Regions from separate parts of the Pedobacter roseus genome, predicted to be linked through region 1. Evidence: riboswitches for the same ligand, from Rfam matches in the RefSeq annotation. Region 1 holds a riboswitch; the other holds the start of a gene.
The links. Region 1 has a riboswitch for fluoride ahead of H9L23_RS23630 (voltage-gated chloride channel family protein). Riboswitches for the same ligand answer to the same signal wherever they lie in the genome.
Positions count from the first base shown of each region.

Region 2: linked by a shared signal. The riboswitch ahead of H9L23_RS00615 (phosphatase PAP2 family protein) and the one ahead of H9L23_RS23630 (voltage-gated chloride channel family protein) in region 1 are both predicted to bind fluoride.

Region 1 covers NZ_CP060723.1:5,706,793-5,711,556, reverse strand. Annotated here, with positions in the region: gene H9L23_RS23640 (branched-chain amino acid aminotransferase) at 1-918, opposite strand, end outside; gene H9L23_RS23635 (tryptophan 2,3-dioxygenase family protein) at 1,064-2,029, opposite strand; fluoride riboswitch at 2,093-2,155, shown strand; gene H9L23_RS23630 (voltage-gated chloride channel family protein) at 2,175-3,452, shown strand; gene H9L23_RS23625 (HAD-IB family phosphatase) at 3,626-4,764, opposite strand, start outside.
Region 2 covers NZ_CP060723.1:133,847-138,610, forward strand. Annotated here, with positions in the region: gene H9L23_RS00600 (voltage-gated chloride channel family protein) at 1-46, opposite strand, end outside; gene eno (phosphopyruvate hydratase) at 65-1,339, opposite strand; gene H9L23_RS00610 (EamA family transporter) at 1,398-1,811, opposite strand; gene H9L23_RS00615 (phosphatase PAP2 family protein) at 1,821-2,369, opposite strand; fluoride riboswitch at 2,412-2,480, opposite strand; gene H9L23_RS26450 (four-helix bundle copper-binding protein) at 2,882-3,046, shown strand; gene H9L23_RS00625 (TolC family protein) at 4,591-4,764, shown strand, end outside.

The DNA of each region.
Region 1 (4,764 bases):
TGTTACTGTAGCAGCAGTTCCCGCAGCAAAAGCTTCGGTCAAGCTTCCGTTTTCGATTCCTTCGATTACTTCTTTAACAGAAACCCTGCGCTCTTCAACCTCTACACCAGCATCTTTTGCCAATTTGATAATTGTATCACGTGTAACACCATCTAAAACTGTACTGCGTACAGATGGCGTAACCAATTTACCATTAATCACAAAAAGCAAATTAGCTGTTCCGGCTTCTTCAATAAACTCGTGCGTTATCGAATCTGTCCAGATTAATTGATCGTAACCTTCTTTTTTAGCTTGTTCGAACGGATATAACGAACGGGCATAGTTTCCGGCAGTTTTGGCAAAACCAACACCACCTTCATCAGCACGTGTAAATTCAGTTTCGATTTTAACTTTTAATGCACTACTGTAATATGGACCGGTTGGTGTGGTTAATAAAGCAAATTTATAAGTATCAGAAGCTTTAACGCCTAAATATGGATCCATTGCAAACATTACCGGACGGATATACAAAGCATAATCTTCCTGGTTAGGTACCCATTTCTCATCAACATTGATCAAAGCGGCCAAACCTTGCATAAAAATTTCTTCCGGAATGGTAGGCATCGACATTCTAGCTGCTGATTTATTAAAACGTTCGAAGTTTTTATCGGCACGGAATACACTGATCCTTCCATCAGGCTGGCGATAAGCTTTTAATCCTTCGAAAATTGCCTGACCATAATGAAGTGCAGAAATTGCAGGACTCATTGGAATAGGGCCATAAGGAAGAATCTGTAAATTTTTCCATTCGCCATCTTCGTAGTCGGCAGTAAACATGTGATCGGTAAAAACCTTACCGAACGGTAATTGCGAAAAATCAGTAACAGTCAAACGTGTTTCGTTTGTTTTAGTGATTTTTATATCTAATGTCTCGGTCATTGTATTTGAATTTTGAATGGGTGAATGATCGAATGACTGAGTGTTTTACCCGCTCATTCTCTAATTAAATAATTCACTCATTCTGTCATTAACTATTTTGCGCAAATTAATAAAAAAGAGGCTTTTTTAATAGCTTTTCATAATATTAATCTTTGTTTTTGAGTGTTTTAAGTACACTAAGCACCCATCCTTTACCCCATTCTTCCATCTGTTCATCATTCCATAAGAAGGGATAAAAAATTCTTTTCTGAAAACGCGGAGGCAAATATTTCTGCCAGTTGGTTCCGCCAGTTGCTGCAACATCAACAGGATCTTTCTCTAAATAACGTACAGCTGATTTATAATGCGATAAAGGCCACTCTACGTTCACATACAGATCAAGCTTGCGTAATTCTTCGGCAAGGGCCGAAACATCGGCTCCGTTAGCCTGCAATTGATGGTATAATGCAGAAAAATTGGATAAAGTACGGTCTTTTGCCAATTGCAAAAACTGGGCAGCATATTTTTTAATAAACTGTTTTAAGGTCAGGGTCTGTTTGCCCGATGCCAGTTCAGTTGCCCCGAATTTCCAATAGATATGTTCAAACTGTTCCTCTATTGTTGCTGTACTCAATTCTTCGCGTTTACTTTTATCTACCAAACGGATAAAATCAGTCGCACAGATTTCGATCATTCTATATTGACCAGATTGAAAACCACTGGCTGGTAATAACGACATCCGGAACTTTAAAAACTGCTCTTTCTCCATTCCATCAACCATCACCTCGAATGAAGTGGTTAAGGCGTTAAAATAAGCATTGATCCGTTTTACACGTGCAGTGAAAAACTCGGCAGTTAAGCTTTCATGTTCAGCAATCTGCCGGCATTCGTGCAGTGCAAGTTTAAAATAAAGCTCTGTAATCTGATGATACATGATAAATATTTCTTCATCAGGAATTGGTGTTTTAGGGCTCTGCAAGCTTAATAGGGTATCCAGGTGAATATAATCCCAATAGGTCAAAAAATCTGCATATAAGAGCCCGTCGAGATAGGATGCCATATCCTGCCCCATTGCAGTGTATTTTTCTTGTAGTTGATTTAGTTTGTCTTTTATTTCTGGTGTGAAATCCATGGTTTAGAGTTAGCTGCACAAAGGTGATAAAGATTTTGCAACAAATAACTAAAATTTATACATTTGAGAGATGGCGATGGGGTACCGCCAAAACCGCCCAAACAGGCTGATGACTCCTACGATTTTTATTTAAAATTGAATTCAAATGCCTGTTAAAAAACTAACAGAAGGATTTCTTCTGTCTATCAATCAATTTATTAAGCTCGATTTCGGAGTACTGTTATTAAGCACTTTAAAGTGGCTATTGATTTCTGTCCTATTAGGTGGAATCATCGGCTCGGCCTCTGCCCTATTTCTAAGTACTTTAAACTGGGCGACCAATTACCGCGAGCAACACCTTTGGATTATTGCCTTTTTGCCCCTTGCTGGTGTAATAATTGGTTTGGCTTACCATTATTGGGGCACAGCGGTAGTAAAGGGGAACAATCTTTTGATTGAGGAGTTACAATCGCCCAAAAAAGTGATTCCCATTATTATGGCACCACTCATTTTTGCTGGCACCATTATTACCCACTTATTTGGTGGATCGGCAGGCAGAGAGGGTACAGCAGTGCAAATTGGAGGAGCTTTTGCCGATCAGTTTACAAAATTATTCAAACTCAAAGCGAGAGACCGGAAAGTAATCCTTATTTGTGGTATCAGCGCTGGTTTTGCTTCTGTTTTCGGTACACCTCTGGCCGGTGCAGTATTTGGGCTCGAGGTTTTCGTTGTAGGTAGTTTAACCTATAGTTCAATTCTGCCTTCATTTATCACCGCAGTTATTGCCGATTATGCCTGTAAAGCCTGGGGCGTTGGCCATACCCACTATACTATAGCCGCCGTACCAGAAATGGATTCGGTAAACCTGCTCTTATCTTTAGGTGCCGGAATATTGTTTGGTATTACCGCCAGGAGTTTCTCTGCATTAAACCATGGTTTATCAAGCCTTTTTGCCAAGATTAAATACCCTCCGTTGAGACCATTTATTGGCGGGATCATTTTAATCGGTATTATTTACCTGATCGGGAACACTCGTTACATAGGTTTAGGTATCCCGGTTATTTCGGAAGCCTTTACACAACAGGAAGCTTATTACACTTTCGCCATAAAATTATTTTTAACGGCACTTACGCTTAGCGCGGGTTTTAAAGGCGGTGAGGTTACCCCACTTTTTTTTATAGGAGCTACATTGGGCAGCTTTTTGAGCTTATTTATTCCATTACCTTATGGCCTTTTGGCTGGAATGGGCTTTGTAGCGGTATTTGCAGGAGCAGCGAACACTCCATTGGCCTGTATTTTTATGGGTGTAGAACTCTTTGGTACAGCATCGGGAGTTTATATTGCATTGGCCTGCGTTACTGCTTATCTATTTTCGGGCCATACCGGAATTTACAGTTCGCAAAGTATCGGGGCACCTAAACATTTGTTGTTGAAGAGGCGGTAAGCGGGTGGCGCCAGGCGATTAGTGTAAAGCGTTTTGCGTGGGGCACAGGGCCATTAAGAAGCACTATTCCATTTTTGTCAATTTGAACGCAGTGAAGATCTGCCACCAACAAAGCACTGAAAAAGCAGCACTCTGTGAAAGATTCTTCGTTGCACTCAGAATGACAAATTAAACTAATACAGCACCCTAAATTTTATGGTTTGCTCAATCTTTTTAAGTGATTTAAACAGCTGTTTATCATACTGTGCATTGATATCGGTAATGGCATAACCAATTTCAGCATTGGTCATTAAAAACTGACTTACGATGTTGATATCATGTTTAGCAAAAACAGTATTGATTTTCGCCATAATACCCGGAACGTTTTTGTGTATGTGGATTAAACGGTGCGATTTCTCGATTTTTGGCAATTGCAGGTTCGGGAAATTACTGCTCAAATAAGTAGCTCCGGTATTCATAAAATCGGCCACCCGTTTTGGGATAAAATCAATATTACGTGGGTTATTTTTTGGATCATCAAATACCACAATACCTTGTTTGGTACAGAGATCAAGCTCTATTTTATTCTTTGCGTTACCTAAATAACCGATTGTTTTCAGTTTAGCGGCATTTTTTAATTGCTCTTTATCTATTTTTTCGCCATCTGCCAAAAGGATAATCCCTACATCTTTTACATATTTCTCTTCGAAAGAGGTTTTATGACGGATAGATAAACCATCATTTTTAAGGATGGAAATGGTTAATGGATCAACTTCACCGATTACCAGACAAAGAATCCTGTTCTTTGGATAAGAAATGGCTCTTGGCAGGTCGTTTACATACAAAAACTCATCAAAACTTGGCGTTACGTGATCAGCTTTTGAAACAATACTCTCACGGGCTATATTCTCTGTAAAAGCAAAAAACTTGTTAATAATGCCGCTTTCGCGTAGCTGGAAATCAGAATAACCATCACCGATACCAAACAATTCACCTTCCAGTTTTAAATGCTGGAGCAATTTTACCTTTCCACCTTCTTCACTTAATGGATTGGCATGGTCATAATCGATAATTTTACCATCACCGGTAGTTACGAAGGTATTGGCGTAGATATTTTCTTTTTTAATGTGATACTGACTTACAACGGGGGTAATAAACTCTTTAAATCCGCCGGATACGATCAAAACCTCATCAGCATGTTTTTTAAAAAACTCGGCATTACGTGAGAAAGAGGTTGAAACTTTCTTTTTTAAATGTTTGATGAGCTGTTTTAAATGCTCTTCATTTGCTTCGAGTAGTTTAACGCGCTGTGCCAAACTTTCGGAGAAAGAAA
Region 2 (4,764 bases), 760 kb from region 1:
ATTTAAAAACCGAAAGGTGTTCAAATAAAAATTTATTATGTTTCATTGTAGGTTAGCGGCTGATTTATAATTTTTTATAAAAAGTATTGATTCCTGCAAATGATGCCCTATCACCAAGTTCTTCTTCTATCCGAAGCAACTGGTTAAATTTAGATACCCTTTCAGAGCGGCAGCCACTTCCTGTTTTGATGTGCCCCGCACCGGTAGCGACAACCAGATCCGCAATTGTCGTGTCTTCAGTTTCACCACTGCGGTGAGAAATAAAGCAATTGTAACCGTTTTTTTGGGCTAGTTCTACGGCCTTTAGCGTTTCGGAAACTGTACCGATCTGGTTCAATTTAATCAGTACGCTGTTTGCAATGCCCTGGTCGATTCCCTGCTGGATAATACTCGGGTTGGTGCAGAATATATCATCTCCAACCAATTCCACTTTGTCTCCCAAAAGGCTGGTCAGCTTTTTCCATCCCTCCCAATCGTTTTCGCCCAACCCGTCTTCCAACAGGATAATTGGGTACTCTTTTAACCATCCTTCCCAAAAGCCAATCATTTCATCTGTTGTGATCCGTTCTTTAGAACTTTTATAAAATTCATATTTTCCATTATTCCACATTTCGCTGGTCGCTGGGTCAAGACAAAGGGAAATATCCTTGCCTGGAGCAAAACCGGCAATATGTATCGCTTCCATGATGATTTGGACGGCTTCCTCATTAGAACTCAGATTTGGCGCAAACCCACCTTCGTCACCAACTCCGGTATAATAGCCTTTCGCTTTTAGCAGACTTCTCAGGGAATGAAAAACAGCTTCGCCCATACGGATACTTTCCTTAAACGAGGGGGCGTTATGAGGGGCAATCATAAATTCCTGAAAATCGATGTTGTTATCAGAATGCCTTCCCCCATTAATGACATTCATGCACGGTACGGGCATTACGTAACCTTCCCTTTCCACTAGCTGCCTATACAAGGGAATCCCTTTTGCAACGGCCGAAGCCCGGGCGAAGGCGATTGAGGCCGCAAGCATCGCATTTGCGCCGAGCCTTGATTTATTCTCGGTTCCATCCAGACCAATTATATGATCATCGAAGGCCTGCTGACCCTCAAAGGATAAGCCGGTGACTGATTTGCCGACTTCGACGTTAATCCCTTTTACTGCTTTTTCCACGCCTTTACCATTATAGCGCTCTGGATCACCATCTCTAAGCTCTACGGCTTCTTTTTCACCCGTACTTGCCCCGGATGGAGAAATACCCCTTGCTGTTGTTCCGTTAAGAGTGACTTCTACTGTCGGATTGCCCCTGGAATCCAAAATTTCACGGGCATGAATTTTAGTTAATTTCATAGTTTTTTGTTTTATATTGATTTTTAGTATTTCGGTTGCTTACAAATAATTGAGTTTCTCAAAAGATCAAAACCAGTGTTCCCCCAATGATCAGCAGGGCACCAAAGAATACTTTCAGGGTAAGAGCTTCTTTCAGGAACACCATTGCAAGTATAATAGTTAGGGCAACACTCAACTTATCAACAGGGGCGACCTGGGACACTTTCCCGATCTGCAAAGCCTTGTAGTAGAATATCCAGGACAAGCCGGTGGCAAGGCCAGATAAAAAAAGAAATAGCAGGTTATGCTTTGACAGTTCCGTAATTCCTTTAAGTTCGCCTCTGGCCATTACGATCCCCCAGGCTACAATCAGTATTACCACCGTTCGTATGGCAGTAGCCAAATCAGAATTGACATTGGTTACGCCGACTTTTGCAAAGATGGCCGTAAGGGAAGCAAAGAAAGCTGATAATAGCGCGTAGATCCACCACATAGTTTTATGTTAATTTTCCGTTATTGAATAATTCCAAAGTAATGAGTACAAGAACCGTTGCTCCGGCAATGATCCGGTAAATGCCGAACCAGCGGAAAGAATGCTTTTGAAGATAGGTGATGAAAGAGCGGATGGCCATCCATACATCCCACCCGCACCTGCTTTACTTAAATGAATGATCGTAGTTAGATTCGGTTCATGGGAAGGGCGTAGACGCTTAACGGTGTTTTTAATCAGTCCTGAAGCAATCTGATCTGCACTAGCAACTAGTAGCGCAATGGTAATAAGAACCTGCCAAATTTTTTTGCAGAAATTCTGGAAGAGGCAATAAATAATGAAGGCATAAAAAGGAAGCCAAAAACGCTTATCACTGGCCCAGTACATGATCGTATCCCAGAATGCATTATGGTGCTGATTTATCCACAAGAACCATTCAGTTTCAACCGGCAGGACCATTGCTAACACTGATCTCACTTTGGCAGACAGACAAAGTAAGACAAGCGCAATTAAGATAGCTGCCAGCAATAAGAGTTGAGAATTTATTTTTAATTTTTTCACCTACAATACTTTGACCGGCAGATTTTATTACCTGCTGGAATTTCTATTGTAGGCGCCATCAGCTTTTGAAAAAAGCGGTTGAATCGGAAGGACACCATTTCCGTATTGCAAATATAATACTAATAAAATGATGTGCAAAATCTTAAAGTAGGTGTTGAGAATTTAATTTATCACTATTCCTCCTTATTTGAATACGAGAACCAGTTTCTTATTCTTCTACCGTTTAAACAAGCATCATATCACGGGATTAAAGCTTTTCTTAAACAAAATGAAACCGCCTGGAAATAACCATGTTATCTATATAGGAATTTTTTTTATAACCCTAAAAAATTAAAGTTATGGGATACCATGAATGGAAAAACTGTATTGATGCATGCTTAAAGTGTGCTTCAATTTGCAATCATTGTGCAAGTTCATGCACTCAGGAAGAAGACGTGAAAATGATGGCGCGGTGTATTGAGCTTGATATGCAATGTGCAGCCATCTGCTACTCTGCCGCTCAATTGATGAGTATGGGTAGCTCTTTTGCTCAAGACATTTGCCGTATTTGCGCAGATATTTGCCAGCAATGCGGAGATGAGTGTAGTAATCATCATACCCAGCATTGTCAGGAATGTGCAGATGCTTGTAAGGCTTGTGCGGAAGAATGCAGAAGAATGACAGGAGTAGCTGCTTAAGATGCCAATCACCGTGAGCATTAATTGATTAAGGGCAGCATTCTAGTTGCCCTTTCATTTTTATAAATAGGCAAATTTATTCCATTCATTTTATTTTCATTATTCCCTCATTATTTGATATTTACCAAGGTTTGAGGTTGTTCTTGGTATGTCCTTTCTCTAGCCTTAAAAAAATGGGTTTTTTAGGATATGATTCTCATAAACTCATTCCATTATTCAAATAAGAATTTCAGTTTTTGATGATGAGTACTTGATAATTCGAATTCTATGAAAATGAAGGCTAGATGCGAGTTGAGGAATGCATTAAATAATGCATGAACTTTCAATTCCCGCTTCATCAAATTATTTCAAAAAACAAAAAATACAAATTTCATTTCAATGGCGGTGTTAAATCAATCACGTTGTTAAACCGAGGGTATGTACCTTCTAAATTAAATGCAAGCTACATGGCATTTGCGCATAATTGTAAAAAAATTTAGACCAAACGGATTTCCCCCCGTTTATCCTATAATTGAATAATATTCAAGCTGATCGATGTTCGCAATTGAAACTAATCCACATGCTTATTTGGCTAATTAGATAGCAGTTTATGGAGTTCAACACTGATGTCTAGACAATTGGTGTTTTATAAATAGTTGCGGTATATCTTAATTTTAGGGAAAATTCTAAAAAGTTCGAACCGAAAAATTCAATTTAATCTATTGTAAGTGACTTATTTTCAAGTTCTTAATGTTTAAAAAATAAGAGGCATACTTTTTAGATGCCTCATATTGCCACTTAGTAGGGTCAACCCGCGGAAGTTCGACCCTTTTTGAGCATTGTGAAGCTGTGGTTAATTTTGATAAAGTTTTGAACAACAAGATGGAGGGACAGTATAGGAAAAAGAAATTATTCGATGACAATCGAAAGTAGGGTGAGAAATATCGTAACCTAATATTTGTTGATATTTTGTAACGGTTTTGTTGCGGTTTATCCTCTCATCTTTTTAGATTAATGCAGATTTTAGCGCCTATATATTTAGGTTGTTAAATTTGAAGGGTTTGAAAGTTAAGCAGGTACCAAATTGCTCTATAATTGGAGTCGTCTTGCTGTACCTGATTATCTCTTTGGGCAATATCTTTTTTTTATCCAACCTCTCCCTTTTAGAGTCCGCCCGGGGAATAAAATCAGCTGCGCAGTACAAAGGTAGCTTTTCTCCGCTTGGAAAGGATTCAAAAATTACCAGACAATTTAAGTGTATCCTTGATGAACGCAAGAAAACCGTGCTTCCTGTTTTGGAAGCTTTTCTTATCGGCGTCATCTTATTTTTGGGGCTTTCGCTTTTAGCCTCTAACCTAAACAGGTATTTTCTTGAGATCAGATACAGGATTGCCGGATCAGTCCCAATTTATATTTCCAACCAGGTCTTTCGGATCTGAGATTTATCTCAATTTTCTTTTATTGACAGGTCCTTCAAATGATGAAGTGACGACGGCCGGTTAATCACCGTGTTTCCTGTCCAAGACGTCCGTCAAATCTTTTTCCTTAAATTTTAATTTAAAGACATGATCCGTATTAAACAGATTTTCTGTTTGTTCCCACTTTTATATATGGGGCTGGAAAGCCATGCCCAAACCTCCCCAAAGCCCATCGGGATCGTTGATCTGATCGATCACGTGACCGCTTTTTCACCTTCACTGGCCGCTGATTCAGCAACAGTTGATATACGTGCCGCCCAG